3 regions of the Streptomyces sp. NPDC040410 genome follow, and region 2 is predicted to be linked to each of the others. Evidence: riboswitches for the same ligand, from Rfam matches in the RefSeq annotation. Region 2 holds a riboswitch; each other region holds the start of a gene.
What was found. Region 2 has a riboswitch for cyclic di-AMP ahead of ACZ562_RS21315 (transglycosylase family protein). Riboswitches for the same ligand answer to the same signal wherever they lie in the genome.

Region 1: it holds a riboswitch for cyclic di-AMP, as region 2 does, so the genes downstream of both, ACZ562_RS22645 (C40 family peptidase) here and ACZ562_RS21315 (transglycosylase family protein) in region 2, are expected to answer to the same signal.
Region 3: it holds a riboswitch for cyclic di-AMP, as region 2 does, so the genes downstream of both, ACZ562_RS07890 (C40 family peptidase) here and ACZ562_RS21315 (transglycosylase family protein) in region 2, are expected to answer to the same signal.

The regions. Positions count from the first base shown of each region.
Region 1 is NZ_JBVIVK010000011.1:182,253-190,657, reverse strand. Features, by position in the region: partial or broken gene ACZ562_RS22685 (lipase) at 1-74, opposite strand, end outside; gene bioD (dethiobiotin synthase) at 86-802, opposite strand; gene ACZ562_RS22675 (adenosylmethionine--8-amino-7-oxononanoate transaminase) at 817-2,097, opposite strand; gene bioB (biotin synthase BioB) at 2,090-3,319, opposite strand; gene ACZ562_RS22665 (8-amino-7-oxononanoate synthase) at 3,468-4,595, shown strand; gene ACZ562_RS22660 (DUF397 domain-containing protein) at 4,636-4,872, opposite strand; gene ACZ562_RS22655 (helix-turn-helix domain-containing protein) at 4,882-5,742, opposite strand; gene ACZ562_RS22650 (ATP-binding protein) at 5,955-6,437, shown strand; gene ACZ562_RS22645 (C40 family peptidase) at 6,530-7,003, opposite strand; cyclic di-AMP (ydaO/yuaA leader) riboswitch at 7,007-7,149, opposite strand; gene ACZ562_RS22640 (hypothetical protein) at 7,567-7,875, opposite strand; gene ACZ562_RS22635 (ATP-dependent Clp protease proteolytic subunit) at 7,884-8,405, opposite strand, start outside.
Region 2 is NZ_JBVIVK010000010.1:207,828-218,404, reverse strand. Features, by position in the region: gene ACZ562_RS21340 (NAD(P)/FAD-dependent oxidoreductase) at 1-549, opposite strand, end outside; gene ACZ562_RS21335 (Ppx/GppA phosphatase family protein) at 1,014-1,970, opposite strand; partial or broken gene ACZ562_RS21330 (DUF501 domain-containing protein) at 2,172-2,576, opposite strand; gene ACZ562_RS21325 (FtsB family cell division protein) at 2,596-3,072, opposite strand; gene eno (phosphopyruvate hydratase) at 3,354-4,640, opposite strand; gene ACZ562_RS21315 (transglycosylase family protein) at 4,997-5,692, opposite strand; cyclic di-AMP (ydaO/yuaA leader) riboswitch at 5,696-5,875, opposite strand; gene ACZ562_RS21310 (transglycosylase family protein) at 6,070-7,137, opposite strand; gene ACZ562_RS21305 (cytochrome P450 family protein) at 7,306-8,577, opposite strand; gene ACZ562_RS21300 (nucleoside triphosphate pyrophosphohydrolase) at 8,574-9,593, opposite strand; gene ACZ562_RS21295 (SurA N-terminal domain-containing protein) at 9,697-10,344, opposite strand; gene ACZ562_RS21290 (hypothetical protein) at 10,443-10,577, opposite strand, start outside.
Region 3 is NZ_JBVIVK010000003.1:126,743-137,319, forward strand. Features, by position in the region: gene ACZ562_RS07875 (M23 family metallopeptidase) at 1-1,485, shown strand, start outside; gene pcrA (DNA helicase PcrA) at 1,545-4,028, opposite strand; gene ACZ562_RS07885 (hypothetical protein) at 4,104-4,316, opposite strand; cyclic di-AMP (ydaO/yuaA leader) riboswitch at 4,715-4,887, shown strand; gene ACZ562_RS07890 (C40 family peptidase) at 4,896-6,089, shown strand; gene ACZ562_RS07895 (tellurite resistance/C4-dicarboxylate transporter family protein) at 6,204-7,205, shown strand; gene ACZ562_RS07900 (hypothetical protein) at 7,183-7,536, opposite strand; gene ACZ562_RS07905 (C40 family peptidase) at 7,934-8,995, shown strand; gene ACZ562_RS07910 (LuxR C-terminal-related transcriptional regulator) at 9,044-9,784, opposite strand; gene ACZ562_RS07915 (ATP-binding protein) at 9,781-10,577, opposite strand, start outside.

The DNA.
Region 1 (8,405 bases), on a different contig from region 2:
CAGTAGCTGGCGTAGGCGACGCTGCCCGGCGTCTCGTCGCCGGAGTTGAGCGAGGTGAGGAAGGAACTGCCGGTGAGGCCACCGTCTAGGGCGCCTCCCGCACCCTGAACGCCTCCGCGTCCCATGTCCCGTCGAGCCGTGGCGCCAGCCAGTGCGGAGCGGCCTCACGGAAGTCGGCGGGCGGGAGCTTCGCGGCCCCGGAGGGCAGGGCGCCGAGCAGCGGTGCCCCGGTCACGTCCGGCAGGTCCGCGAGGTTGCAGCGCGCCGCGAGGTCCGGCGCGTCCGGCCAGCTGCCGATCACGATCCCCAGCAAGTCGATCCGCCGGGCACGGAGTTCACGCGCCGTGAGCTCCGTCGTGTTCAGCGTGCCAAGACCCGCGGCCGCCACGACCAGGACGGGTGCCGCCAGCAGCCGGGCAGCGTCCGCCAGCGTGCCGCCCGCGGCGTCGAACCGTACGAGCAGCCCGCCCGCGCCCTCCACGAGCACCAGATCGTGCTCGGTGGCCAGCTTGGCGGCGGCCTCGGCGACCTCGTGCGGATGCACCGGCGCGCGGCCCGCCCGCCGCGCGGCCGTCCCGGGCGCCAGCGGCTCGGGATAGCGGGCGAGTTCGGTCGCCGTCACGGGACCGGCGAGCCGCACGACCTCGTCGGCGTCCCCGGGCTCGTCCGGCCGTACGCCCGTCTGAGCGGCCTTCAGCACCGCCACCGAACGGCCGGCCGCGAGGGCCGCGGCGGCGACGGCGGCGGTCGTGACCGTCTTGCCGATCTCCGTTCCCGTGCCCGTGATCACCACTACCGGCATGTCATCACTCCCGCTCATCCCTCTCGCGCGGCCGCGCACACCGCGCGCGCGATCCGAGCCACGTCCGCGTCTCCCGTCACGAACGGCGGCATGGTGTAGACGAGGTCGCGGAAGGGCCGCAGCCACACACCCTCCCGCACGGCCGCCCGGGTGGCGGCCGTCATGTCGACGTCGTGGTCCAGCTGGACCACCCCGATGGCCCCGAGGACCCGTACGTCCTTCACACCCGGCAGCCCGAGAGCGGGCGCCAGCCCGTCTCGCAGGCCCGCCTCGATCCGCTTGACCTCCGCCAGCCAGTCCTGGCCGAGCAGGAGCCCGATCGAGGCGCAGGCGACGGCGGCGGCGAGCGGGTTGCCCATGAAGGTGGGACCGTGGGCCAGCACCGGCACGTCGCCCCGCGAGATGCCGTCGGCGACGCGCGAGGTGCACAGCGTGGCCGCCATGGTCATGTATCCGCCGGTCAGCGCCTTGCCCACGCACATCACGTCCGGCGTCACCGCCGCGTGCTCCGCGGCGAACAGGGCGCCCGTGCGCCCGAAACCGGTGGCGATCTCGTCGAACACCAGCAGCACGCCCTGCGCGTCGCACGCCTCGCGCAGCACCCGCAGATAGGCGGGGGAGTGGAACCGCATCCCGCCCGCGCCCTGCACCACCGGCTCGACGATCACCGCGGCGAGTTCGTCGGCGTGCCGCTCGATCGCCGCACGCAGCTGGTCCGCGTACGACTCCTCGTACTCGGCCGGAGGCGGGTCCACGAACACCTGGCGCTGGAGGACCCCGCTCCACAGCTCGTGCATCCCGCCCTGGGGATCGCACACGGACATCGGCTGCCAGGTGTCGCCGTGGTAGCCGCCGCGCCAGGTCAGCAGGCGCTGCTTGCCGGGCCGGCCGAGCGAGCGCCAGTACTGCAGGCACATCTTGACCGCGACCTCGACCGAAACCGATCCGGAGTCGGCGAGGAAGACGTGCTCCAGGCCGTCGGGCGACATGTCGACAAGGAGCTTCGCCAGTCGTACGGCGGGCTCGTGGGTGAGCCCGCCGAACATCACGTGACTCATCCGCCCGAGCTGCTCGCGTGCCGCCTCGTTGAGCACGGGGTGGTTGTAGCCGTGGATCGCCGACCACCAGGACGACATGCCGTCGACGAGTTCGGCCGAGCCGTCGGCGGGCCTGAGCCGCACCCCGCTCGCCGATTCCACGACGAGCGGTTCCTGGCGGCCGGGCATGGGACCGTACGGATGCCACACGTGCCGCCGGTCGAGCTCCAGCAGCTGGCGCACGCTCAGGTCAGGCATTGGGCGCGAGATCCGTGCCGGCACCCCGGCGGCGTACCGCGACGAGATCGGTACGGGCCTCGTTGACCGGCGCGGCCGGAGTGGCCGAGGCAGCCGTACCGCACACGCCGCCCCCCTCGTGGGACCCGCACCCGGCACTCTCGTGGGACCCGCATCCCCCGCCCGAGTGGCCCCCGCACCCGGCACTCTCCTGCGATCCGCACCCGCCCGCGGCCGCCGCCCGGTGCTCCGGCAGCGTCACCTGGTCGGCGCCCTCCACCTCGAACCCTGCGTCGGCGATCATCTCCAGGTCGGCCTTGCCGGCCTGGCCCTCGCTGGTGAGGTAGTCGCCGAGGAAGATCGAGTTGGCCAGGTTCAGGGCCAGCGGCTGCATGGTGCGCAGATGGACCTCGCGGCCGCCCGCGATCCGCACCTCGACGTCCGGGCAGACGAACCGGACCATCGCGAGGATCCTGAGGCACCGCTGCGGGGTGAGGTTCCACTCCTTGGCGAGCGGGGTGCCCTCGAAGGGGATCAGGAAGTTGACGGGAACCGAGTCCGGGTCCAGCTCGCGGAGCGAGAAGACGACGTCGACCAGGTCCTCGTCGCTCTCGCCCATGCCGGCGATCAGGCCGGAGCAGGCGGACAGGCCGGCCGCGTGGGCCTTCCGAACGGTGTCGACGCGGTCGGCGTAGGTGTGCGTGGTCGTGATGTCCCCGTACGTCCCCTCGGACGTGTTGAGGTTGTGGTTGTACGCGTCGGCGCCCGCCTCACGCAGCCGCTCGGCCTGGCCGTCGGTGAGCAGGCCCAGACAGGCGCACACCTCGACGCCCTCGTTCTGGTCCTTGATCGCCTTGATGGTGTCCGAGACCCGGTCCACGTCACGGTCCGTCGGCCCGCGGCCGCTGGCCACCAGACATACCCGCTTGGCGCCGCCCGCCAGCCCGGCCGCGGCGGCCTCGGACGCCTCGTCCGGCTTGAGCCAGGTGTACTTCAGAATGCCGGCGGTGGAGCCGAGCCGCTGGGAGCAGTAGGAGCAGTCCTCGGGGCACAGGCCGGACTTCAGGTTGACGAGGTAGTTGAGTTTCACGCGTCGGCCGAACCAGTGGCGGCGTACCTTTCCGGCCGCGGCCACCACGTCGAGCAGATCGTCGTCGGAGGTGGCGAGGACGGCAAGAGCCTCCTCGCGGGTCGGCACCTCGCGCCGAAGCCCCTTGTCCACCAGTGTGTTCAGCAGGTCCATGAGAGCCGATCCTGTCTTAAAGGACCGCCCGCGGCCAAGGAGAGACCGGACAAACAGAGCCCGTCAGCCGTGTGGGTATTGCCACACCGTCGGTCGCAAAACGTACCGCTAGGGTCTGTTCACTGCCTACAAAAGCCCCGGAGGACCCATGGCGTTCGGCTGGATCGACGAGCAGGCGCGAGCGCGCCGCCGCGCCGGACTCGTACGGACCCTGCGCCCCCGCCCCGCCGACTCGCCCCTGCTCGACCTCGCGAGCAACGACTACCTGGGCCTGGCCCGGCATCCCGAGGTCACCGAGGGCGCGGCGCGTGCCGCGCGCACCTGGGGCGGCGGCGCGACCGGCTCCCGGCTCGTCACCGGCACCACGGATCTTCACACCGAGCTGGAACGCGAGCTGGCCGCCTTCTGCGGTTTCGAGGCGGCCCTGGTCCTCTCCTCCGGGTACGCGGCCAACCTCGCAGCGGTCACGGCGCTCGCCCCGCACGGCTCGCTGATCGTCTCCGACGCGGGAAACCACGCCTCGCTGATCGACGGCTGCCGGCTGGCCCGGGGCACGACACAGGTCGTCGCGCACGCCGAACCCGACGCCGTGCGCAAGGCACTCCGGACGCAGGACGGGCCGGCCGTCGTGGTGTCCGACACGGTCTTCTCCGTCGACGGCGACGCCGCCCCGCTGTCCGCGCTCGCCGAGGCGTGCCGGGAGCACGGAGCGGGGCTGGTCGTGGACGACGCCCACGGCCTCGGCGTGCTCGGCGACGGCGGCCGCGGCGCCCCGCACGCGGCGGGGCTCGCGGGCGCCGACGACGTCGTCGTGACGGTCACGCTGTCCAAGTCGCTCGGCAGCCAGGGCGGAGCCGTGCTGGGCCCCGCCCGGGTGATCGACCACCTGGTCAACGCGGCCCGGACGTTCATCTTCGACACGGGCCTCGCCCCCGCGGCGGCGGGCGCGGCCCTGGCGGCCCTGGGGCTGCTGCGCCGCGAGCCGGAGCGGGCGGAGCGGGCGCGCGCGGTGGCGGGCGAGCTGCACGCACGCCTGACCGCCGCGGGTCTGGAGGCGGTACGTCCGGACGCGGCAGTGGTCTCCGTGCGCGCGCCGTCCCCGGAGGGGGCCGTGCAGTGGGCGGCCGACTGCCGCGCGGCCGGGCTGGCCGTGGGTTGCTTCCGTCCTCCTTCCGTGCCCGACGGCATCTCACGGCTGAGGCTGACCGCCCGCGCGGACCTCTCCGAGGCGCAGATCGAACGCGCTGTACATGTGATCGGCGAAACGCGACCATGAGTCGGCGTGACACGGCCGCGCAGTGCGCGCTGTGGAACGATCAGAAGTGATCTGAAACGATCCCGGCCGTGAATCCCGCCCAGCTCCCGGGGGAGAAGAGCAGTGCGGGCCCGGCCGGGTCCTTGGAGTCGCGTACGGCGAGCAGTCCGGCTCCTGGGCCGGTCAGCGGGCGAGCCGTCTCGACGCAGTTGTTCGCTCCCGTGCTGTAGCTGCTGCGCAGCCATCGCACGTCGTGCAGAGCGGTGCTGGAAGGTACGTTCCGAGGCAGTGCTGACATGGTGCCTCCTTACGCGCCGGCACCTATCCCGGCGATGTAATCCAACGAGTCCTCGGGCGAAAGGGCGTGGATCCGAAGAGAGTTGAAGGCCTCGGTGTAGGCCTCCAGGTCTTCTTTCCGTTCGAGGTAGAGGCTACTCGTCAAGTGGTCGAGAACAACCACATTTAGATCAGAAGTGCGCGAAAATGAGAAGATAACGAAAGGCCCGGTCACGCCGATATGCGCCCCGGCCGCGAACGGCAGCACCTGCAGGCGCACTTGGGGCAGTCGTGCCGACTCCACCAGCCGCTCCAGCTGCCGCGCCATCACCCCGGGACCGCCGACCTCGCGGCGCAGCACCGCCTCGTCCAGGACCGCGCTCAGCCGCAGCGGCGGCTCGGCCCGCAGCACGTCCTGCCTGGCCAGTCGCACTTCCACCAGTGCGTCCAGCCGCTCGTCGTCCAGGCCGTCCACCGCGGCCCGGGTCACCGCCCGGGCGTACTCGGGTGTCTGCAGCAGCCCCGGGACGACAGAGGTCTCCAGCGTGCGCATCGCGCTGGCCTGTGACTCCAGGCTGATGAAGTCCCGGTAGGTCGGCGGCAGCACTCCGCGGTACGCGTGCCACCAGTGGTGCCGTCCGCCGCCGTCGTCGGAACTCGCCAAGGCCAGCAGCAACTCCCGCAGTTGGGGTTCCGCCACGCCGTAGGCGTCGAGAAGCAACCGCACGTCGGCCGGTTTCACCCCGCTGGCGCCGGTCTCGATCCGGCTCACCTTCGACTGGTGCCAGCCCACCAGACGGGCCGCCTCGCCACTGGTGAGTGCCGCGCCGGTGCGCAGCGCACGCAGTTCGGCACCAAGCTTCCGCCGGCGCACCGCGGGACCGTGCTGCATGCGCAACTCCTTACTCCTTCCGGGCCGCCCAAATACGCTCTTCCGTCGGAGAGTTCACCGCTTTGAGCGACAGATATATGCAGATCTTGGTGGATCGCCATCCTGACCGGCGCGGTAATGGCAGTCTGGCGACGAAGCACCAGTCCGGGACCGTACTCGAACCATCCGCTCCGTGTCGGACTGCGGTCCCGTGGGAAAGGGACGACGTCGTCATGGCAGACCATCTGGAATCATCCGTCACTCTGCCGAGCGATCCCGCCTCGGTCTCCGCGGCCCGTACCTACGTGGTGGGCACCCTGGCGGAGTGGGGACTGCCGAAGGACGTGGAACTGGCCGACACCATCCGGCTCATCGTCTCCGAACTCGCCACCAACGCCGTACAGCACACCTTGGGCCAGTCACCCACCTTCACGGTGGACATCGCGCTCGACCGCGACGAACAACTGCGCATCGGCGTGACCGACAGTCATCCGCGCTTCCCCAAACGCCTGCCGGCCGCCGTCCAGCAGGACAACGGCCGTGGCATGGTGATCATTCGCTGGCTGGCCGCGGAGTGCGGCGGCAGGCTGAGAGTGCGGCCGACCCGTGAGGGCGGCAAGACGGTCTCCATCGAACTGCCGTGGTCCCTGCCGGCCGAGCCGGTGACGGCAGCGGGACAGCAGCCGGTGACAGCAGCCGGGCAGCAGGAGCCGTAGGGGCTGTCCGGCATGATCCGCCTGAGGGCCTGAGGGCCTGAGGGCCCGGGGAGGCGGCGGCTTGTCAGGTGACCGCCGCCTCCCCGGGGGAGTCAGCTGACCCGGCCGTACCAGACGCTCCTCGTCCAGATCTTCTGCAGCTTCACCACGTCCCCGGTCTTCGGGGCGTGCCAGATCTTCCCCTTCCCGGCGTAGATGCCCACGTGGTAGACGCTGGAGCCCGAGTGGAAGAACACAAGGTCTCCGGCCTTGCGGCTCTTGGCCGAGATGTGGCGGGTCTTGTTGTACTGCTGGGCCGCCGTACGGGGCAGTGTCTTGCCCGCCTTCTTGAACGAGTACAGCGTGAGCCCGGAGCAGTCGAACCGGCGCGGACCGGTGGCGCCCCACTTGTAGGGGGAGCCCTTCTTGGAGGCCGCCACCTGAAGTGCCTTCGTCGCCGTCGTGGCTGCCGCGGCGTCGGTGGCGACACCGGGGACCACGATCGAGCCGCCCACCGCGGCGATGGTCAGTGCCGAGGCCGTGGAGGCCCGGGCCATGAGCGACGGGACACGATTGAGCGCAGTCATGCGCAACCCTTCGTCAGCCGCCTGTGAAGGATGACCTGTCGGATTCGGGCTGGCGAAGTTGCCCGGCCGCGGCTGCGGCTTCACCCCAAGGGCTGCTCGGACCGGCATCTCCCATTCGGAGACGACCGTCCCGGCGACCCGTCGTGATTGGGTCCTCCACTCCTGCCGATCCACTCCTGTCGACCGGTCATCCGGGCGGCGGCAGGACTCGGCGTCCGCCCGGACCGCCCCGCCGCTGCGGCGGGGGCTTGTCGTCAGACAGGGATCTTGACTCACAGATGGCCTGAAAGCCCAACGGAACCGGGGGTTTGTGTTGTTACTCACCACTCACCCGTTCGGGTGGACACCCCCGTGTTCGAAGGGGCGTTGAGGGGGTCGCGCACCCCCGGACCAGCAATGGAATGTTCCGTTCCGCCTCTGGGCTACGCGCGTTGTGCAACTTGGGCGGTCCTGAAAAAGGAGGGGCGTCTACTCCAATCAGCGGTACGTCATTTGGTCCGTTTCAACCCGGTTCCGGACGCTCCGCCGCTGTGGCGGATCGCCCGGGATCGGATGCGCATGCCTCAACTGTCGGAGCGCGCGGGCACGGTGACCCGGGCCGTGCGGCGCTCCCCGTCCAGCACGCGCAGCGCGCGCGCCAGCGTGGGGGCGTGCAGTTCGGTCTCGCCCCGCCGGTGCATCAGGTCCAGCGCGTCGCGCAGTTCGGCCGCCTTGGTGACCAGCGCCTGGGCTGCGCGCAGTCCGCGGTACGTGTCCCCGTGATGCGCGGGGTTGATGCGGCCCAGCAGGTCGACCACGTCGAGGTAGCGGTCGATCAACTCGCCCTCGGCGCGGGTCAGGGCGGGCAGGGGCGGCAGCTCCGGCGGCAGCATCGGGCGGCTCACCTCGCGCCGGGGGCGGTGCGGGAGGCCTTGCGGCCGGGGATGATCCGGTCCACCAGGCCGTACTCCAGCGCCTGTTGCGCGTCCATGATCATGTCCCGCTCGATGTCCGCGCTCACTTGCTCCGGGTGGCGGCCCGTGTGCCGTACGAGCATCTCCTCGAGGCGGCCGCGGACGCGGGCCAACTCGTCGGCCCGGACGGCGAGATCAATGGCCTGTCCCTCCACGGGCTCGGGCAGTGCCGGCTGGTGGATCACCACCCGCGCACCCGGGAGCGCGAACCGCTTGCCCGGAGTCCCGGCGGCCAGCAGCACCGCGGCGGACGAGCCGGCCTGGCCCAGGCAGACCGTCTCCACGTCGCAGGCGACGAACCGCATCGTGTCGTAGATCGCCGACATCGCGCTGAACGAGCCGCCCGGAGAGTTGACGTACAGCGAGATGTCCCGGTCCGGATTCTGGTGCTCGAGGTGCATGAACTGCGCCGTCACGTCGTTGGCCGAGGTGTCGTCGATCGGCGTCCC
Region 2 (10,577 bases):
GACCTCACCGATGGTCTCGGCGCCGGCGAAGCCGCCGCCGACGAAGACGAAGGTGAGCGCCTTGCGGCGGATCTCCTCGTCGGTGGTCGAGTCGGCCTTGTCGAGCTGTTCGAGGACGTGGTTGCGCAGGCCGATGGCCTCCTCGATGCCCTTCATGCCGATGCCCTGCTCGGCGAGGCCGGGGATCGGGAAGGTGCGGGAGACGGCGCCGAGCGCGACGACCAGGTAGTCGAAGGGCAGCTCGTACGCCTCGCCGACCAGCGGGGCGATCGTGGCGACCTTGCGGTCCTGGTCGATGGTGGTGACCCGGCCGGTGAGGACCTCCGCCTTGGGCAGCACGCGTCGCAGCGGGACGACGACATGGCGCGGGGAGATGTTGCCGGCGGCGGTTTCGGGGAGGAAGGGCTGGTAGGTCATGTACGACCGGGGGTCGACGACCGTGACGGTCGCCTCGCCGTAGCGCATCTTCTTGAGGATGCGCCGAGCTGCGTACAGGCCTACGTACCCACCGCCTACTACGAGGATCCTGGGACGCTCCGTGGTGCTCATGCCATCGAGTATCCACCTGCCCAAGGGGGGTCGCTCGTGCGCCCCTTCACAAGCTCTGGCAGGGCCTGTGCTATCCTCCGCGGCCCGCGTGATCCATGTCATGGTGACACGGGGGAACGGACGTGCAGTGCCGACCTTGTCAATACCGCGTGAGCTGCCTCTCCGCACTGTCACGCCTACTGTGAGCCCTCCGGAACAGCCCCTCGCGACCTCCTCCCGGAACACCTTCGGAACACCCTGCCGCGCACGTTCACACACCCGTCGGGGCCCCGGAAGGGCCAACCGGGCCCCTTCCTTCCAGGAACAGGGCCGAATTCCTTGTGAAGAACTTCACGAACTTTTCCGACGAGGCGTCTCCGGGGGGCACTTCGGACCCCCCGGACGCGCTCATACGCTATCCGACCTGCTCAGCCGAGAGCTACCGATCAGTAGCAAACGAGACCCAGGCCACCCGGCGAAAGCGCCTACGCCACCGACCACGCGATCCCGTCGAGGATGTCGTGCTCGCTGACGACGACCTCCTCGGCCCCGGTTCGCTCCATGATCGAGAGCAGTACGAGGGCCCCGGCCGCGATCACGTCGACGCGCCCCGGGTGCATCGAGGGGACGGCCGCGCGCTCGGCGTGCGTGGAGTGCAGCAGCCACTCGGTGATCTCACGGACCTTGCCGCGGGAGACACGGGAGTGGTGGATGGCCGTCGAGTCGTACCCGGGCAGGTCCTGGGCGATCGCCGACACGGTCGTCACCGACCCGGCCAGACCCACCAGCGTGCGCGCCTCGCGCAGCGGCACCGTCTCCTCCACGAGGTCGAGGGCCGCCTCGATGTCCGCGCGCATCGCCGCGATCTGCTCCTCGGTGGGCGGGTCGGTGACGGCCCCGTCCCGGACGAGGTGCCGCTCGGTCATCCGCACGCACCCCACGTCGACGGAGCGCGCCGCACGCACATGGTCCTCGCCGACGACGAACTCGGTCGAGCCGCCGCCGATGTCCACCACCAGGTAGGGCGTGGCGAGACGGTCGCTGCCCGCCAGCTCCTTGGTCGCCCCCGTGAAGGAGAACTCGGCCTCCCGGCCGCCGGAGATGACCTCGGGCTCGACACCGAGGACGTCCGCGACGCCACGCACGAACGCGTCGCGGTTGGAGGCGTCCCTGGAAGCGGACGTGGCCACGAACCGCACCTTCCCGGCGCCCAGCTCGCGGATCACCTCGGCGTACTCCCGGCAGGCCGCGAACGTCCGCTCCAGCGCCTCGGGAGCCAGCCGGCCGGTCCGGTCCACGTCCTGGCCGAGCCGCACGATCGTCATGCGACGGTCGAGCTCCAGCAGCTCACCGGTGGACGGGTTGACGTCGGCGACGAGGAGCCGGATGGAGTTCGTCCCGCAGTCGACGGCGGCGACCCGGCTGAACCCGGCGGGGACCAGAGGGGCCTGCGTGAAGAAACCGCCGCGGACCTCGGCGGGGTCGGAGACCACGCCCTCCTCGCCGGGGTGCTCGTCCGCCGGGTCGGGCGCCTCGAGCGGCTGCACGCACGGCCCCTTGCGCCACCACTCCGGGAGCATCTCGATCGCCTCGTCGCCCAGCGGGTTCACGCCCGGACCCGCGGCGAGCGAGTGCGCCACCAGCACGTGCAGACACTTCACGCGGTCCGGCATACCGCCCGCGCTCGGGAAGCCCTCCAGGACCTCGATGGCGTCACGGCGCGCGATGTAGTCCTCGTGCGCGGCGCGATAGGCGGCGGCGAGCTCCGGGTCGGTCTGCAGCCGCTCCGTCATCTCCTTCATCACGCCGTTCGCCTCCAGCGTGCCGATCGCCGACGCCGCGCGCGGACACGTCAGGTAGTACGTCGTCGGGAAGGGCGTGCCGTCGGGCAGCCGCGGCGCGGTCTCCACGACGTCCGGCTGCCCGCACGGGCAGCGGTGCGCGATGGCGCGCAGCCCGCGCGGCGGACGCCCGAGCTGCTGCTTGAAGGCCTCGACGTCCGCGTCGGTGGGCTCGGTGCGCGGGGTGGTCGGCGGGGGCGTTTCCATGCCTGTCTTTCTCTTGGGTTCACTGGTCGGAGGCGTCGGACTTGTCGACACCGTCCCAGACGTTCGAGTACCAGGGGCGGTCGGCGGCCCCCAGGTCGGCGCGCGACTGCCTGGCCGCGTCGGGGTCGGTGACGATGTAACCCGTCTCCCCCGGCATCACATAGTGCAGCCGCTGCCGGATCTGCTGCTCCGCGAACGCGTCGTCCTGCCAGCGCGCCTTGAGGTCGCGCAGCCGCTCGACCCGCTCGCTGGCCTCTTCCTTCTCCCGCCGCATGTCGGAGAGCTCGGCGCGCTGGGAGACGTACTGCCTTATCGGATAGGCGAGGGCCACGATCAGCGTGCACAGGACGAGGGCGAGCAGCGCGGCCCGGCCGGTCAGCCGGGAGCGGCGGGCCTGGCGCTTGGTCTGGGAGCGGTAGACGCGGGCCGCCGTCTGCTCGCCGAGCAGACGGATCCTGGTCGCGGTGGAGAAACGGTCCCGGTCCTTCCCGGCCATGTCCCCGCCTCCCCTTCATACGCGCGTACGTCCCCGCACACGGTACGGGACCGAGTACGGGGACGTACGTACGACTGGCTAGTGCCGCGTCAGCCAAGGTTTGCCCGTCAAGGAGCGGCGTCCGGTGCGTGCTCTCGGCGTGCCGGCCGGAAGTCCTCGTACTGGACGTACTTGGGCTTTCGGCCGGTGCGGCGAGAGGGCGTGCCGGGCGTCGCGACGGGGCGAACCTTGGCTGACGCGGCACTAGGCCTCACCCCAGGTTGGGTCAGACCCTGATCGGGTCAGTCCTTGAAACGGGGGAAGGCGCTGCGGCCGGCGTACACCGCCGCGTCGTCGAGGATCTCCTCGATGCGCAGCAGCTGGTTGTACTTGGCGACGCGCTCGGAGCGGGCCGGGGCGCCGGTCTTGATCTGGCCGCAGTTGGTGGCGACGGCCAGGTCGGCGATGGTGACGTCCTCGGTCTCGCCGGAGCGGTGGGACATCATGCACTTGAAGCCGTTGCGCTGGGCCAGCTCGACGGCGTCGAGGGTCTCGGTCAGCGAACCGATCTGGTTCACCTTCACGAGCAGGGCGTTGGCGGCGCCGTCCTCGATACCGCGGGCCAGGCGCTCCGGGTTGGTGACGAACAGGTCGTCGCCGACGAGCTGGACCTTGTCGCCGAGCTTGTCGGTGATGATCTTCCAGCCGGCCCAGTCGTCCTCGAACAGCGGGTCCTCGATGGAGACGAGCGGGTAGGCCCCGACGAGCTCCTCGTAGTACTCCGTCATCTCGGCGGCGGAGCGCTCCTTGCCCTCGAAGAGGTACTTGCCGTCCTTGTAGAACTCGGAGGCGGCGACGTCGAGCGCGAGGGCGATCTGCTCGCCGGGCACGTACCCGGCCTGCTTGACGGCCTCGAGGATGAGGTCGAGGGCCTCACGGTTGGAGCCCAGGTTCGGGGCGAAGCCGCCCTCGTCGCCGAGTCCGGTGGACAGGCCCTTGCTCTTAAGGACGGACTTGAGGGTGTGGTAGACCTCGGTGCCCCAGCGCAGCGCCTCGGAGAAGGTCTCCGCGCCGATCGGGGCGATCATGAACTCCTGGATGTCCACGTTGGAGTCGGCGTGCGAGCCGCCGTTCAGGATGTTCATCATCGGCACCGGCAGGAGGTGCGCGTTCGGGCCGCCGAGGTAGCGGAAGAGGGGGAGGTCGCTGGCCTCGGAGGCGGCGTGCGCGACGGCGAGCGAGACGCCGAGGATGGCGTTGGCGCCCAGGGAGCCCTTGTTGTCGGTGGCGTCAAGGTCGAACATGGCCTGGTCGATCAGGCGCTGCTCGGTGGCGTCGTAGCCGACCAGCTCCGGGCCGATCTGCTCGATGACGGCGAGGACGGCCTTCTCGACACCCTTGCCCTGGTAGCGGTTGGGGTCACCGTCGCGGAGCTCGATGGCCTCGAAGGCGCCCGTGGAGGCGCCGGACGGGACGGCGGCACGACCCGTGCTGCCGTCGTCGAGGCCGACCTCGACCTCGACCGTGGGGTTGCCTCGGGAGTCCAGGATTTCCCGGGCTACGACGACGTCGATGGACGGCACGAGCATCTCCTTCTTGGGATGTGACGCGGGTACGCCGGGCCGTGGCCCGGTGCGCGCAGCGCCGCGGTGGCTCTGCGAGACGAGCCTAACCGGCTCCGGTCGATCGGCCAGCCGGTCGACCGCGTGGTGGACAGAACCGAGAGTAAATTGTTTCCGAACTGAACAAAGACATCAGGACATGGTCGGTACAGAAGATGCGCCGGCACCAAAACGCGCCGGCGCAAAAAAAAGCCCCGCCCCGGTGCGTACGGGGGAATACGCACCGGAGCGGGGAGCCCGTGGGGGACGGGGGGACCCTCACGGGACCTTCGTCATGAAGGACACGGATGTGAGGGCGCTGTGGTTCGGCTGCGAGCCGCTTGTCACTTCAGGTGCAGCTGCTGACCGGGGTAGATCAGGTCGGCGTCCTCGACGATGTCCTTGTTCAGCTCGAACAGCTTCTGCCAGCCGCCCTTGACGCCGTGCTCCGCGGCGATCGAGCTGAGGGTGTCACCCTTGACGACCTTGTACTCGCCGTCGCCCTTCTTGACCTTCTTGCCGGTCGGCGTGGTGACGGTCTTCTTGGCGGCCGGCCGCTCGGCGGAACGGGACGCCTGCTGCTCGGCGGTCGAGCGGGTGCTGGTGCCGGTGCTCTGGCTCTGCGAGGAGCCGCTCGACGGGGAGCCGGCGCTGCCGCCGTTGTAGGGGGTGCTCGACAGGCCCGTGCCGCAGACCGGCCAGGCACCCTTGCCCTGGCCCGCGAGAACCTTCTCACCGATGGCTATCTGCTGCGCCTTGGTGGCCTGGTCGGCGGTGGCGGCGTACTGCGTTCCGCCGTACGCGGCCCAGGTGGAGGCGGAGAACTGCAGACCGCCGTAGTAGCCGTTGCCGGTGTTGATGGACCAGTTGCCACCGGACTCGCACTGGGCGACGGCGTCCCACTCGGAGGCGGTGGCGGCGGAAGCGGTGCCGGACGCGATCAGCGGGGCGGCGACGGCGGCGCCGGTGACACCGGCGATCGCGATGACGCGGCTCGCCTTGGACGGACGGCGGTGCTTGCCCTTGCCGGAAAACAGCATGGTTGATCCCCTCACCGACGCCTGCGAGGTGAGCTGTCGGGTTCGGGCCGGTTGAGTTGCCCGGCCGTGTCTCGCGCGGTCTCTCCTGCGCGGCACGGCTTCACCCCAAGCCGGATCCAGCTCAACTGCTGGGCCCGGCACTTACCTTGGGTCCCCCGCTCCTGCCTACGGCGCTTGACGCGACGACTGTTCCCGTGCGGCCGCTGGCAGGATTCGGCGTTGCGGCAGACGGGGCTCGTGTTGGCGAGCGGTCACGACCGTAGACACGCGATCCGGGGAATTTCAAAGGCGATCAGGGCTTCTGAGACTCATCCCACACTTTTGCCAAACCGGACATTCAGCACGAAGTATGACGCGAACTCCCGCTGCTTTTCGCCCTATTCGGCACTGAGTGCAAGGTTCTGACCGGGGACGATGTGACCTGGGTCGGGCCCGATCTCCTGCTTGTTGTGGGAGTAGAGCTCATGCCATCCGCCTTGGACGTCATGCGAGTCGGCGATGGACACGAGCGTGTCCCCGCGGCGGACGGTGTACGAGTCGTCGGCCGCGTCACCCGCGGCACTGTCCTCCCGGGCGGCGTGACGCCCCTTGGAGGCGCCGGCGCCACTCTCGCCGGCGGCCTCGTCCGCGGTGCCGCCGCGATGCCGGCCGGTACCGAGGGCTCCCGTGTCGACCAGGCTCGAAAAGCCTTCACTTTGCCCGAAGTTGTCCGAGTCGTCATTATTCGGCACATCTGCCGATGTGCCGCCGGAATCCCGTGAGCCTCCGGCACTGGAGCCGGACTCGGATTCGGACGATGTGTCGGACTTGCCAGGCTTGTCCGTCGCATCCGACTCCGCGTCCGAGTCGGCGTCCGAGTCGGCGTCCGACGACTCGTCCGACGACTTGTCCGACGACTTGTCCGACGGGGAGGGCGACGATGAGGACTCTTCGGACGAGTCGGGCAAGCCGGGTGATTCAGACGACTCGGACGAGTCCCTCGAGTCAGATGAATTGGATGAATCCGATGAACCCGATGAATCCGACGAGTTGTCGTCCCCCGTGCCGGTGTCGACGTTCGCCGAATCCTTGTCCTTGCCGAGCCCGGCGAGCAGACCACAGGTCGGCCAGGCTGCGATGCCCTGGTCGTCGAGCATCTTCTCGGCGACGGCTATCTGCTGGGAACGACTGGCCTGGTCGGCGCTCGGGGCGTAGTCGAGACCGCCGTACTTCTCCCAGTTCTCCTGAGAGACCTGGAGACCGCCGTAGTAACCGTTGCCGCTGTCCTCGCTCCAGGAGCCGCCGCTCTCGCACTCCGCGACCTGGTCCCAGGTGTTCCCGCCGGCCGCACTCGCGCCGGTGGCGGCTAGGAGCGGGATCGCGATGGCAGAGCCGGTCACCCCGGCCGCGACCAGGAGAGCCGGTGCCTGGCGGGGGCGACGGTGACGACCGTTCCCGGAGAGCATGCGGAAACCTTTCGCGAGACAACGGGGAACAACGCGGCGCGCGTTGTAAGACGTCGCGTTGATTGGTGAACGTATCGGCAGGGGATCACTTGTCACAAGTTAATGCCGCACAGATCACATGAAGATCACAGAGTTGAGGGCGTGTCACCTTTGCGCAGGTGAGCCCAGTCATGCACGCGGCATGAACTCGACCGGCAGAGTGCGCAGTCCACGCATGATCAGTCCGCCACGCCACCGCAAATCGGCTGAATCCACAGCGAGTCGCAGGTCCGGGAGCCGGGTGAGGAGCGTGGCCAGAGCGATCTGCCCCTCCAGCCGGGCCAGCGGGGCACCGAGGCAGTAGTGGATGCCGTGGCCGTACCCGAGGTGCTGGTTGTCCCGCCGTCCGAGGTCGAGGACGTCGGGATCGGCGAACCGCTCCGGGTCGCGGTCCGCCGCGGCCAGGACGACGAGGACGGGGTCGCCCGCCGCGATGTCCTGTCCGCCGATGGTGAGCGGCTGTGTGGCGAACCGCCATGTGGCGAGCTCAACAGGACCGTCGTAGCGCAGGAGTTCCTCGACGCCGGTCTCAAGGAGCCCGCGTTCCTCGGCGGCGAGGGACTTCTGCAGACGGGCTCGCTGCTCGGGGTGGGTGAGCAGGGCGTACGTGCCGTTGCCGATGAGATTGACGGTGGTCTCGAAACCCGCGAACAAAAGGATGAAGGCCATGGCCGCGGCCTCGTTCTCGGTGAGGTGCTCGCCGTGGTCCGAGGCGCGGATGAGACCGGAGATGAGGTCCTCGCCGGGGCCGGGCTCGGCGGGCAGCGCCTCGCGCTTGCGGTGGATGAGCTCGGCCAGATAGCCCCGCATCTTCTTCACGGACCGCGCGACCCCGCCCCGCGGACCGCCCCCGTGACGGATCATCATGCCCGCCCAGTCGCGGAAGTCGTCCTGGTCCTCGCGGGGGACGCCGAGCAGGTCGCAGACGGCGTAGATGGGGAGCGGGAAGGCGAACTCATGGATGAGGTCGGCGCTGCCCTTGCCGGCGAACCGGTCGATGAGGTGGTCCGTGAGTTCCTGGACGCGCGGGGCGAACTCGGCGACCCGGCGGGGGGTGAAGGCCTTGCTGACCAGTCGCCGGAGCCTGGTGTGGTCCGGCGGATCGATGTTGAGGAGATGGGTCATGAGCTCGGCCTTGCGCTCACCCGGGATACCGGTCTTGCCCTTGGCGTGGGCGGGCTCGTCGTGATGCGCCGGGTTCTTGCTGAGCCGCTGGTCGGCAAGGGCCTGCTTGGCGTCGGCGTAACGGGTGACCAGCCATGCTTCCACGCCGCTGGGGAGCTGTGTCCTGTGAACGGGGGCGTGCTCGCGGAGCCAGGCGTAGGCGGGGTAGGGATCGGTGGCGAACTCCCAGGTGAAGAGGTCGGGGGCGGGCGGCTCGGCGGTGGGCTGGTCGGTCACTCTTCGACGGTATCCGGCGCCTGTGTCCCGGGCGTCCACCCCTCGGCCGCCCGCACCGCGTCCCGGTACGACCGGGCAGCCGCACGCAGTGCCGCCTCCGGGTCGACGCCCTCCGCCTCGGCGCGTATGGCCATCACGAGCAGCTCGTAGCCGATGCCTTCGCCGTTCGGCAGCGGTACCTCCAGTCCCGCCGTGCGTACTCGCGACGCGAGTTTCGCCGCGAGAGCGAGGCCCGGCTGGCCCAGGGGAATGCCTTCGGTCAGGGAGGTGCGGCGCTTTTCCACGGCCTTGGTGCGGAGCCAGTGCTCCTTGACCTCCTCGGGGGTGGTGGCCGTCGCGTCGCCGAAGACGTGCGGGTGGCGGTGGATGAGCTTGGTGACGATTCCGCCGGCCACGTCGTCGATCGAGAAGGGGGCCGCCCCGTCCTCCGGGCGGCCCTCCTCGGCGATGCGGGCGTGGAAGACGACCTGGAGCAGGACGTCGCCCAGTTCCTCGCGCAGTTCGTCGCGGTCGCCCTCCTCGATCGCCTCGACGAGTTCGTACGCCTCCTCGATGCCGTACTTCGCCAGGCCTTTGTGGGTCTGCTGGGACGACCACGGGCACTCGGCGCGGATGCGGTCCATGACCTGGACGAGGTCGAGGAGGCGGGCTCCGGGCAGGTCGTACGAGGCGGGGAGCAGCTCCAGGTCGGGCATGTGGACGCGGCCGGAGCCGGCGAGGCGGGCCAGGCCGTCGGTCAGGGCGGGCTCGCCCTCGCCGGTGGCGACGACGACCACCGTCCGTCCGCCGGCGCAGACGCCGACCAGCTCCTCGGCGGTCGGGGACGCCTCGTCGACCGGTATCCCCGCCTCGCGCAGATACGGCAGCTGCGGGTGCGCGCCGTCCGCGCACAGGACGCGGTCGGCGGCGTGCAGCGCCTGCCAGGCGGGCCAGGAGAGCAGACCGGGCGCGACGCGGTGGCTGGTGGTGAGCAGGACGATGCGGCCGGGAGCGGCTTCGGGGCTGGTTGCGTTCACTCTCCGAACGTAACCCACGCCGCCGACAGCCCCGCGGGATATCCACAGGGCGGGTGCTGGCGGTGCTCCCGGTGGGCCGCGGGGCGCCGGTGCCGCCGTACCGTTACGTGGTCTGCTGCGTGTCCGGCGCCGTGACGTCCCGTACCCACGGTGTCTTGGCGTTGACGCGGCTGCTCTTCTCCACGTTCCACGAGCCGTAGCGCGGGTTGAGATCGACGTCGAGCTCCTTGGAGGCCTTGGACAGGGCCTCCCAGAAGGCGGTCTCCTGCGTGGTGGTGCCCAGCTTGGCGGCGAGTTTCTGGGCCTCCAGCTGGAGGCGGAGGTTGTCGTCGAGGCGCTGCGGGGGGATGCTGTACCGCTGCAGCCAGACCGTCTCCAGCGCCTTCGAGCCGCCGGCCTGCTGCTCCAGGCCGGTCCGCATCTGCTGGGTCTCCCTGCGGGTGACGGTGACGCCCGCGCCCTGGGCGGCGCGGTGCAGCACCCGGTCGAGGACCATGCCGTGCAGGGTGTCCCGGGCGAGCGTGCCGGTCTTGGCGATGGCCTGCTCGTACTGGGCGTCGTCCGGCACCGCGGCCCGCTGCGCCTCGCGCACCTCGTTCACCCTGCTGTCCAGCTGGGCGATGGTGATCCGCTGGCCGCCGACGACGGCCGCCGCGCCGGGATGCGCGTCGTTTCCGCAGGCGGTGAGGAGCGGGGCCGCGGCGGCGATCACGGCGGAGAGGACGAGCGCGGTGCGACGGCGGCGGTGCAAGGAAGCCTCCCGAGGAGATTGTGCGACGGTGCACAAAGTCTTGCGGTGATCGATGGTAGGCAGTGACCAGGCTCTGGCCAACCCATTCGACCAACGATTCACCAGGACTTCGGGCACCAGCGCGCTCCGGCGGGGTGCTCGGGGGTCAGCCGGTGATGGCCGGCCACCGGCCCGTCCCAGGCGTCGCGGTCCACGGTGATCGTGTAGCAGCCTCGGGTCTCCTTGCTGTTGAC
Region 3 (10,577 bases), on a different contig from region 2:
GCCTCCGACGCCGCCCCGGCGCAGTACGCGTCCTACGGCGGACAGGAAGCCCAGTACGGCGACTTCACCACGTACGGCAGCTACTCCGCCGACGGTTTCGCCACCGCCGGTTTCGACACAGCCGGCCACGCCACCACGACCTTCGAGACCGACCCCCTCTTCGGCAACCTCCCGTCGGACGGCCACGGCACCGCCGCGTACGACACGACGGCATGGACCACGGGCAGTCACCAGGCCCTGAACTACGACGCGTACGCGGCCCAGCACCACGCCGCCTACGACACCGGAGCGTACGACTCCACCGCCTGGACCACCGGCCACCAGCAGTTCCCCGGCATCCCGCCGCAGGCCACCGGCCACGACGTCAGCGGCCAGTGGGACGCGAGCGCCTGGCTCCAGCCCGACCCGTCCGCCGGCCCGGCCGACCAGACCCAGCAGTGGGAATGGGGCACGCAGGCCTTCGACACCGGCGCCTACGACGCCACGCAGTGGAACACAGACGGCGCCATCGGTGACGCGACGCAGACGACGGGCGACTACGGTCAGCACGCCGAAACCTTCGAGCAGCAGGAAACGGCCGCCTTCGACCAGTCGGCGACCGAGACCTTCGAGCAGGTCTCCCACACCGAACACGCCCCTGACGGCGACGAGTTGAGCGCCACCGGTGAGATGCCCGCCGTCTCCCCGCTCCTCGACGACCAGGAGGAGTCCGCTCCGGCCCCGGCCACCCGTGCCGCCGCCCGCGCGGCCCGCTCCCGCCGCCGTACGCCCCCCAAGCGCTCGGCGTTCCTGACGGTGGCCGTGCCCTCGGCGTGCGTCATGGGCGTCGCCGGGATCGCCGCCGCCTCCGTCGGCACGCTGACCGATGACGGCAAGGACACCTCCGCCGCCGGGTCCGACGCGACCGCGGTGAAGCCGTCCGCCGCGAACAACAAGCTGGACACCCAGCTCGAGAGCCTCTCCGCGGGCGCCGACGACTTCGCCGACCGGGCCAGCCGTACTCAGGAACGTATCGACCTCAAGGCCCAACAGCTGGCCGAGAAGAAGAGGGCTGCTGCGGAGGCCGCACGCAAGGAGCGGTTGCGCCCGAAGTACGCGCTGCCGGTGGCCCGGCACGGGCTCAGCGCCTACTACGGCCAGGCCGGCATCAACTGGATGTCCGTGCACACCGGCATCGACTTCCCTGTCTCCTACGGCACGACCGTGATGGCCGCGACCGACGGCACCGTCCGTACGGAGTGGAACAGCGCGTACGGCAACATGATGATCGTGACCGCCAAGGACGGCACGGAGACCTGGTACTGCCACCTCTCCACCTACCGGGTCGCCTCCGGCACGACGGTCAAGGCCGGCGACCCGATCGCCTACTCCGGGAACTCCGGCAACTCGACCGGCCCGCACCTGCACTTCGAGGTACGGCCGGGTGGCGGCTCGGCGATAGACCCGCTCCCGTGGCTGCGCAGCCACGGCCTCGACCCAGCGTGAGCGACGTGGACGACTCTTTGTGAGCCCCCGCCCTCCGGCGGGGGCTCACCGCATGAGAGCTACAGCTTCTCCACCGGCGCGTAGCGCAGCAGCAGCCGCTTCGGCTTGGTGTCCCCGAAGTCGATCGTCGCCTCGGCGTTGGCACCCGTGCCCTTCACCGCCACGACCGTCCCGAGCCCGAACTGGTCGTGCGTCACCCGGTCCCCGACGGAAAGCGAGACGACCGGCTTCTCCGAGGCCCTGCGCGTGGCGAAACCGGAGGCGCCCGACGCCGAGGAGCGGGAGCGGGACGACGACAGCGAGGCCGCCACGCCTGATGCCGGACCGGACGACGTGGGTGCCGTGGCACCGGTGCGCTTCCAGTCCACGTGCTGCGCCGGGATCTCTTCCAGGAAGCGCGACGGCGGGTTGTACGACGGCTGTCCCCAAGCACTCCGCAGCGACGACCGGGTCAGGTACAGCCGTTCACGCGCGCGCGTGATGCCGACGTACGCCAGGCGCCGCTCCTCCTCAAGCTCCTTGGTCTGGCCGAGGGCACGCATGTGCGGGAAGACGCCGTCCTCCATGCCGGTCAGGAAGACGACCGGGAACTCCAGGCCCTTGGCGGTGTGCAGGGTCATCAGGGTGATGACGCCGGAGCCGTCCTCGTCCTCGTCGGGGATCTGGTCGGAGTCGGCGACCAGGGCCACCTGCTCCAGGAAGTCGGACAGGGCCACCGACTCGCCCTCCCCGCGCTCCTGCTCGAACTCCAGGGCGACGGCGGCGAGTTCCTGGAGGTTCTCGATCCGGGTCTCGTCCTGCGGGTCGGTCGACGCCTGCAACTCGGCGAGGTAGCCGGTGCGCTCGAGGACGGCCTCCAGGACGGTCGCCGGCCCCGCGCCGGACTCGACGATCGTGCGGAGGTCCTCCATCAGCGTGTTGAACCGCTTGACGGCGTTGGTGGAGCGCGCGGCCATGCCGTACGCCTCGTCCACGCGCCGCAGCGCCTGCGGGAAGCTGATCTTCTCGCGCTGGGCGAGGGCGTCGATCATCGCCTCCGCGCGGTCGCCGATGCCCCGCTTGGGCACGTTGAGGATGCGGCGCAGCGGGACCGAGTCCTCCGGGTTGGCCAGCACCCGCAGGTAGGCCAGGACGTCCCGGACCTCCTTGCGCTCGTAGAAGCGGACGCCGCCGACGACCTTGTAGGGCAGGCCGACGCGGATGAAGACCTCTTCGAAGACACGGGACTGGGCGTTGGTGCGGTAGAAGACGGCGACGTCGCCGGCCTTCGCGTCACCCGCGTCCGTGAGACGGTCTATCTCGTCGGCGACGAACTGCGCCTCGTCGTGCTCGGTGTCCGCGACGTAGCCGGTGATGCGCGCGCCCGAGCCCGCGTTGGTCCACAGGTTCTTCGGGCGGCGGGACTCGTTGCGTTCGATGACGGCGTTGGCCGCGCTCAGGATCGTCTGGGTGGAGCGGTAGTTCTGTTCGAGCAGGATCGTCGTCGCGTCCGGGTAGTCCTCCTCGAACTGGAGGATGTTGCGGATCGTCGCCCCGCGGAAGGCGTAGATCGACTGGTCGGCGTCGCCCACGACGCACAGTTCGGCGGGCGGGACGTCGTACTCGCTGGGCGGTACGTCGACGGGGTGCTCGGCGGTGCCGACGAGTTCCCGGACGAGGGCGTACTGGGCGTGGTTGGTGTCCTGGTACTCGTCGACGAGAACGTGCCGGAAGCGGCGGCGGTAGTGCTCGGCGACGTCCGGGAAGGCGCGCAGCAGGTTGACCGTCGTCATGATCAGGTCGTCGAAGTCGAGGGCGTTGGCCTCGCGCAGCCGCGACTGGTACAGGGCGTAGGCCTGGGCGAGGGTCTTCTCGAAGCCGTCGGTGGCCTGGGCGGCGAAGTCCTCCTCGTCGATCAGCTCGTTCTTCAGGTTGGAGATCTTGGCGCTGAAGGACTTCGGCGGGTAGCGCTTGGGGTCGAGGTCCAGGTCACGGCAGACCAGGGCCATCAGGCGCTTGGAGTCTGCGGCGTCGTAGATCGAGAAGGACGAGGTGAAGCCGAGTTTCTTGCTCTCACGGCGCAGGATGCGCACGCACGCGCTGTGGAAGGTCATCACCCACATCGCGTTCGCGCGCGGGCCGACGAGCTGCTCGACGCGCTCCTTCATCTCGCCGGCGGCCTTGTTGGTGAAGGTGATCGCGAGGATCTGGCCGGGGTGGACGTTCCGCTCGCCGAGAAGGTACGCGATGCGGTGGGTGAGCACGCGGGTCTTGCCGGAGCCGGCGCCGGCCACGATGAGGAGCGGGGTGCCCAAGTGGACGACCGCCGCGCGCTGGTTCTCGTTCAGCCCTTCCAGCAGTGCGGCCGGGTCCACCGCGGGGCGCGGGGCGCCGTCGCGGTAGTACCCGTCCCGGTCCGGCGGCACGTCGAACTTCCCGCCGAACAGATCGTCCGGAACCGGCTCCGGTACGTGATCGTCCTCGGGCGGCGGCGGGTGTTCTTCCTCGTGGGCCCGGGGGGCCCGGAGATCCGCCAGGAAGCTGTCGTCAAAGAGGCTGCTCATCGCTCTCCGAGTCTAGGGGGCGCCGGTGACACCCCGCCGCCGCCCTGAGAACATCACCCGTCCCAGGGTCCGGTTTCAGAAGCCGAGGAGCTTTCCGATCCGGCCGCCGGGCGTCTTCTCGCCCTCCAGGACCGTCCCGTCACGGTCCGCGACCGACCAGGCGGCGACGCGGACCTTGCCGTCCCACGGGTCGACGGCCACGCCCGCCGGGAACGGGAGCCTCACGCTCGTGCGCCTGCCGTACGAGACCTTGGTCACCTGACCGGCGAAGAGCCGGCCTACGTACAAGACCGATAAGGGAACTGGCCTTGCCAAGGGGCGCTACGACGACGAGGTCCTTGCCGGCCGCGTAAGCGACGATCTTGCGGCCGTCGGGAGGGGCGAGCACGGCGTACGGGTTCGACTCGACCGCCGCCAACGCCGTCGCGACCGGTGGCGAAGAGCGTGACCGCGGACGTGAGCCCGATGCACGCCGGGCCGCCAGAAGCGGAGGGACATCGTCACTCCGGTAAAAATACGTACAAGTCGCCGTAGATCACCCCCGATTGACCACCGTCAGCGGCACCCTGGGCCAAGGTCACGAAAATGTATCGGGCATATCACCCAGCAACCTTCACAGGCGCCCCACGAGTTGGCTACCGTGCCCGGCAGGCCGTACGACCCCCACCGGCGAACGTCGCCGGGCCGCGCGGCCTCCGCCGAGTCCGGTGCGCCCCCGGGGCAGCCGGAGCCGGGGACCCACACCGACCTTGGGGTGAATCGGCCCAACTCCCTTTCGGGGAAAGGCCGTAGGGCAACCCTTCCGAACCACCCGCCCGAACCCGACAGCTAACTCGGTAGGCGGAACGTTGGAAGGAGTCGCCTCCCTTGGCGTCGCACCGCAAGCCGCGTCCCGCAGGTACGCGCGTAGCAGGTATACGGACCCCCGCCCTCGCAACGGCGGCCCTCACCTCCGTGGCCCTGCTGTCCCAGGCGGCCAACGCCGCTCCCTCGGCCGACGACAAGCCGAGCCTCGAAGAGGTCGAGAAGAAGGTCGATGACCTGTACCGCCAGGCGGAGTCGGCGACCGAGAAGTACAACGCGGCCAAGGAGAAGACCGCGAAGCAGCGCAAGCACGTCGACACCCTGCTCGACGACGTGGCCAAGCGCACCCAGAAGCTCAACGAGGCGCGGGAGGAGCTGGGTTCCTTCGCCGCGGCCCAGTACCGGACCGGCGCCTCCGCGCCGGACACCGCGACCTTCCTGCTCGCCGACTCCCCGCAGGACTACTTCGACCAGACCCAGCTGATGGGCCGGCTGACCAGCCGCCAGAAGGGCGCGGTCGACGACTACGTCTCGGAGCAGTCCGCGACGATGAAGAAGCGTCAGGAGGCCGCCCAGAGCCTCGAGACGCTCACCGAGTCGCAGGGCGACCTGAAGACGGCCAAGGCCACCGTCCAGAAGAAGCTCTCCGACGCGCGCGAGCTGCTGTCGAAGCTGACGGCGGAGGAGAAGGCGCGGCTCGCGGCGATCGAGGAGAAGAAGCAGCAGGAGGCCGCGCGCAAGGCCGCGGAGCTCGCGCAGCAGCAGGCGGCCGAGCAGAAGGCGGCGGAGGAGGCGGCCCAGCAGGAGGCGGCCCAGCAGGAGAGCAGTTCGTCGGGCTCGTCCTCCTCCGATTCGTCGTCCGACTCCTCGTCCGACTCCTCGTCCGACTCCTCGTACGCCACCAAGGCCGAGAAGGCCCTGGCCTTCGCCCGTGCCCAGATAGGCAAGCCCTACGTATGGGGCGCCACCGGCCCCGACTCCTACGACTGCTCCGGCCTGACCCAGGCCGCCTGGAAGGCCGCCGGCGTCACCCTCCCCCGCACCACCTACGACCAGGTCAACGCGGGCACCACGGTCTCCCTCTCCAACGCCCAGCCCGGTGACCTGGTCTTCTTCTACGACGACATCAGCCACGTCGGCATCTACATCGGCAACGGCATGATGATCCACGCCCCGAAGCCCGGCGCGTACGTCCGCGAGGAGTCCATCTACTACGACGGCGAGTCGGCGATCCACAGCCTGGTACGCCCGGCCTGACGGCCCCAGGCGCGGACGCACACCCAGTCCCCTTGCCCTGCGCCCGCGCGTTTTTCGGAGCGCCCGCGCGCGTGCCCCGCCCTCGACGCGCGCGGCGCTCCTTAGCATCGCCCCATGGCCGGCACCTCCTCCCGCTCCCCCTTCCGCGCCTGGTGGGCGCAGCGTCCGCCGGCGGCCGGTGCCGCCGCGCTGGCGACCGGCATCATGTCGGTCGGTCTGCACCTGACGGGGTACGAGGTCCTGTCCCGCATCGCGCTGGCGGTGGCCTGCGCCGCCTGGCTGGGGCTGGCCGCCGACTTCGTCGTACGGCTGCTGCGGGACCGTGGGAGACGGGTTGCGGAGGCGGCACCGGGCGCGCTCACGGCCGTCGCCGCGACCGCCGTGCTCGGCACCCGTTTCTCCGCCCTGGGCCGGCAGGTCCTGGCCGAGACGCTGCTGGCACTGGCCGTGCTGGTGTGGCCGGGGCCGCTCGTCCTCGCCGTACGGAACTGGGAGCGCCGTATGCCGGGGACGGTGTTCCTGGGCTGCGTGGCCACACAGGGTCTCGCCGTCCTCGCCGCCACGCTCGCCGCGGCCGAGGAGTCGGCCTGGCTCGCGCACGCGGCGCTCGTCCTGTTCGGGCTCGGGCTCGCGCTCTACGGCCTCGCGCTGGCCTGTTTCGACCCGCGGCAGGTGACCGGGGGTGCCGGGGACCACTGGGTGGCCGGCGGTGCGCTCGCCATCTCGGCGCTCGCCGGAGCGACGCTGGTCGCCGCCGACAGCGCGAGCCTGTACCTGTGGAACGTCGACGACAACGGCGTCCTGCGTGCGGTGACCGGCGCACTGCTGGTGCTCGACCTCGCCTGGTACGCCGTACTGCTCGCCGCCGAGCTGGGCCGGCCCCGGCTGCGCTACGACGCACTGCGGTGGGCGACCGTGTTCCCGATGGGGCTGACGGCCACCGCGACGCTGTCGGTCGCCGCCGCGCTCGACGTCTCGTGGCTCGATGTGCCGGGGGAGGTGCTGCTGTGGATCTCGGTGGCGGTGTGGCTGGCCGTCGCCGCGGGGGCGGTGGCGGACGTCCGCGCAGCCCTGAAGGCCGCGCCCGGGGACCTCAGGTCCACAGCACCGCGATGAAGATGTTCGCCGTGGTCAGCAGGCCCACCAGGCCGAACAGGCGCTTGTCCACACTCTCGTCGTCCCGCTTCACATAGACGAGGCCGAGGATGACGATCAGCAGGGCCAGCTTCACGCCGATCTTGACGTTGTTGACGGACTGGTCGTCGGCCTGGTTGAGGCCGACCAGGATCACGCCGGTGACCAGCATCGTCAGCGCGCCGTGCAGCATCGCCGGGACGAAACGGGCGGTGCCCCGACCCATCGCCTTCATCTGGGTGAGGAAGCCGCCGAGGAGCGAGGCGATGCCGATGATGTGCAGGCCGACGAAGAGATGGATGAGTACGTCCATGAGGCCGGAGCCTAATCAGGGGCGACCCGTAGCACTCCGGCGCCCCCGGGACGTCCGGAATCGTCACATCGGTCATCACGCAGCGTGAAGTCGCCGGTGGGGGAAGGGGATCACGGTCACATACGGTCGCGCCTCGGTCGGCACCCGGCACTTCTGCACAACGCGTTACCGCACCGACACAATGAGGCCTAGCGTCCTCCCCCAGGTGACCGGCTCCCCACCGCCGCCCGGGCCAGGGGCGGCAGTCGGCCACCACCGCCGAGAAGGTCCGGCGGCGGACCGCTCCCCCTGTGCGGGCCGTCGCCGGACGCGTAAAACCGCCCCTGGGCGGCCGTACGTCCGCTCCGCTTGGCGTTCGTACGCACGAGGCGGTCGTACGAAAGGACGTGCAGTCCACGTGGCAGCGCACCGCAAGCCCCGTCAGCGGCCGGCCGGCGGCAATACGGCCCGTACGGCGGCGACGATCGCCCTGGCGGGCGCGGCGACGGCGACGGGCTTCGACGGGATCGGACACGCCGCGCCGAATCCGACGCCCGCGCAGGTCAGGGCGAAGGTGGACAGGCTGTACCAGGAGGCGGAGGCCGCCACCGAGAAGTACAACGGCGCGCAGGAGAAGGCGGAGGCGGCCGAGGCGCGGCTGAGGACCCTGCGGGACGAGGCGGCACGCAAGACGGACAACCTCAACTCCGCACGGGACGCGCTGGGTTCGATCGCGTCCGCCCAGTACCGCGACGGGGGCCTCGACCCCTCGCTGCAGCTCGTGCTCTCCGACGACCCCGACCGGTACCTCGACGGCGCCGAGTTCGTCGAACGCGCGGGCAGCCGGCAGACCGCCGCCGTCTCCCGCGTCCGCACGCAGCTGAGGGAGATCGAGCAGCTGCGCGGGGCGGCCCACATCGAGCTGACCTCGCTCAAGTCGCGTCAGTCGGAGCTGAAACGGTACAAGAACACGATCACCGGGAAGCTGGGCGCCGCCCGGCAGTTGCTGTCCCGGCTGTCCGCCGACGAGCGCACGAGGTTCGCGGACGGCTCGGGCCGCGCCTCGCGTTCCACGACGGGTGTGCGGGACGGCCTCCAGGCGCCCGGTTCCGCCGCGGCCCAGGCGCCGAACTCCCGTGCGGCGGCGGCCGTCGCGTACGCGTACCAGAAGCTCGGCAGCCCCTATGTGTGGGGCGCGACCGGCCCGGACGCCTTCGACTGCTCGGGCCTGGTCCAGGCCGCGTACCGCTCCGCGGGCCTCTCCCTTCCCCGCACGACCTACGCGCAGATCGACGCCGGCCGCCGGGTCTCCCGCTCCGAACTGCTCCCGGGGGACCTGGTGTTCTTCTACTCCGGCATCAGTCACGTCGGCATCTATGTGGGCGACGGACAGATGATCCACGCTCCGAACCCGTCAGCCCCGGTGCGGGTCGCACCGATCAGCCAGATGCCGTTCGCGGGAGCGACGCGGGTGGCCTGAGGGGTTCCCGGCGACGCGGCGGCCGACGGGACCCTCACCGCCCGTGGCTCACACCAGCCGCCGCGCCGTCGCCCAGCGTGTCAGCTCGTGCCGGTTGGACAGCTGGAGCTTCCTCAGGACCGCGGAGACGTGGGACTCGACCGTCTTCACCGAGATGAAGAGCTGCTTGGCGATCTCCTTGTAGGCGTAACCCCGGGCGATGAGCCGCAGTACCTCGCGCTCGCGCTGCGTGAGGCGGTCCAGGTCCTCGTCGACCGGCGGGGCGTCCGTGGAGGCGAAGGCGTCGAGGACGAAGCCGGCCAGACGTGGGGAGAAGACGGCGTCGCCGTCCTGGACACGGAAGATCGAGTCGACCAGGTCCCTGCCCGTGATCGTCTTCGTCACATAACCTCGCGCGCCGCCGCGGATCACGCCGATGACGTCCTCCGCCGCGTCCGAGACGGACAGGGCGAGGAAGCGGACGGGCTGCTCGGCGTCGGCCATCAACGGGGCGCAGCGGCGCAGCACTTCGACACCGCCGCCGCCCGGGAGGTGGACGTCCAGGAGGACCACCTCGGGCCGGGTCGCGGTGATGACCGTGACCGCCTGGTCGACGTCCGCCGCCTCGCCGACGACCTCGACGCCGGTCTGCTCGGTCTGTCCGATCTCGGCCTGGACTCCCGTACGGAACATGCGGTGGTCGTCGACGAGGACCACGCGCACGTGACGCTCGGCGCCGCCGTCTGCGGCCTGAACGGGTTCGGCCTCCGCCGCTCCCGCCGTACCGTTTGCCTCGGTCGGGTCGCTCATGACGTCTTCTCCGCCCTCTCCATCTCCAGCTCGACCTCCGTGCCGCCACCGGGCACCGCGCGCAGCCGCGCCGTGCCGCCGTTGCGCTCCATGCGGCCGATGATCGATTCTCTGACGCCCATGCGGTCGGCGGGTATCGAGTCGAGGTCGAAGCCGGGACCGCGGTCGCGCACGGACACGAAGACCGTCCTCTCCTCGACTTCGGCGTAGACCTGTACGGCGCCGCCCTCGCCACCGTACTTGGCGGCGTTCACCATCGCCTCACGCCCGGCCTGCATCTGTGCACCGATTCTCTCGTCGAGCGGGCAGTCCCCTACGACGACGACCTCTATGGGGACGCCGTGCTTGTCCTCGACCTCGGCGGCGTTGCGGCGCACGGCGTCGGCGACGCTCGTGGGTTCGTCGGCCTCGTCCTTGCCGGTGCCCTCCGGCTTGTAGAGCCAGGTGCGCAGGTCACGTTCCTGGGCGCGGGCGAGGCGGCGCACCTCCGCGGCGTTCTCCGCGTTCCGCTGGATCAGGGTCAGGGTGTGCAGCACCGAGTCGTGGACATGGGCGGCGACCTCCGCCCGCTCCTGGGCGCGGATGCGCATCAGGCGCTCCTCGGAGAGGTCCTGGGTCATGCGCACCAGGTAGGGGCCGGCGAGGAGCGTTATACCGACGAGGACCGCGAGGGCGGCCTGGAGGACCGAGCCGAGATGGGCGGCGGAGCCCTGCAGGACGAAGATGCCGGAGACGCCCGCCGCCACCAGCAGCACGCCGCCCACGGACCTGAGCAGGGTCACCGTGCGACGGC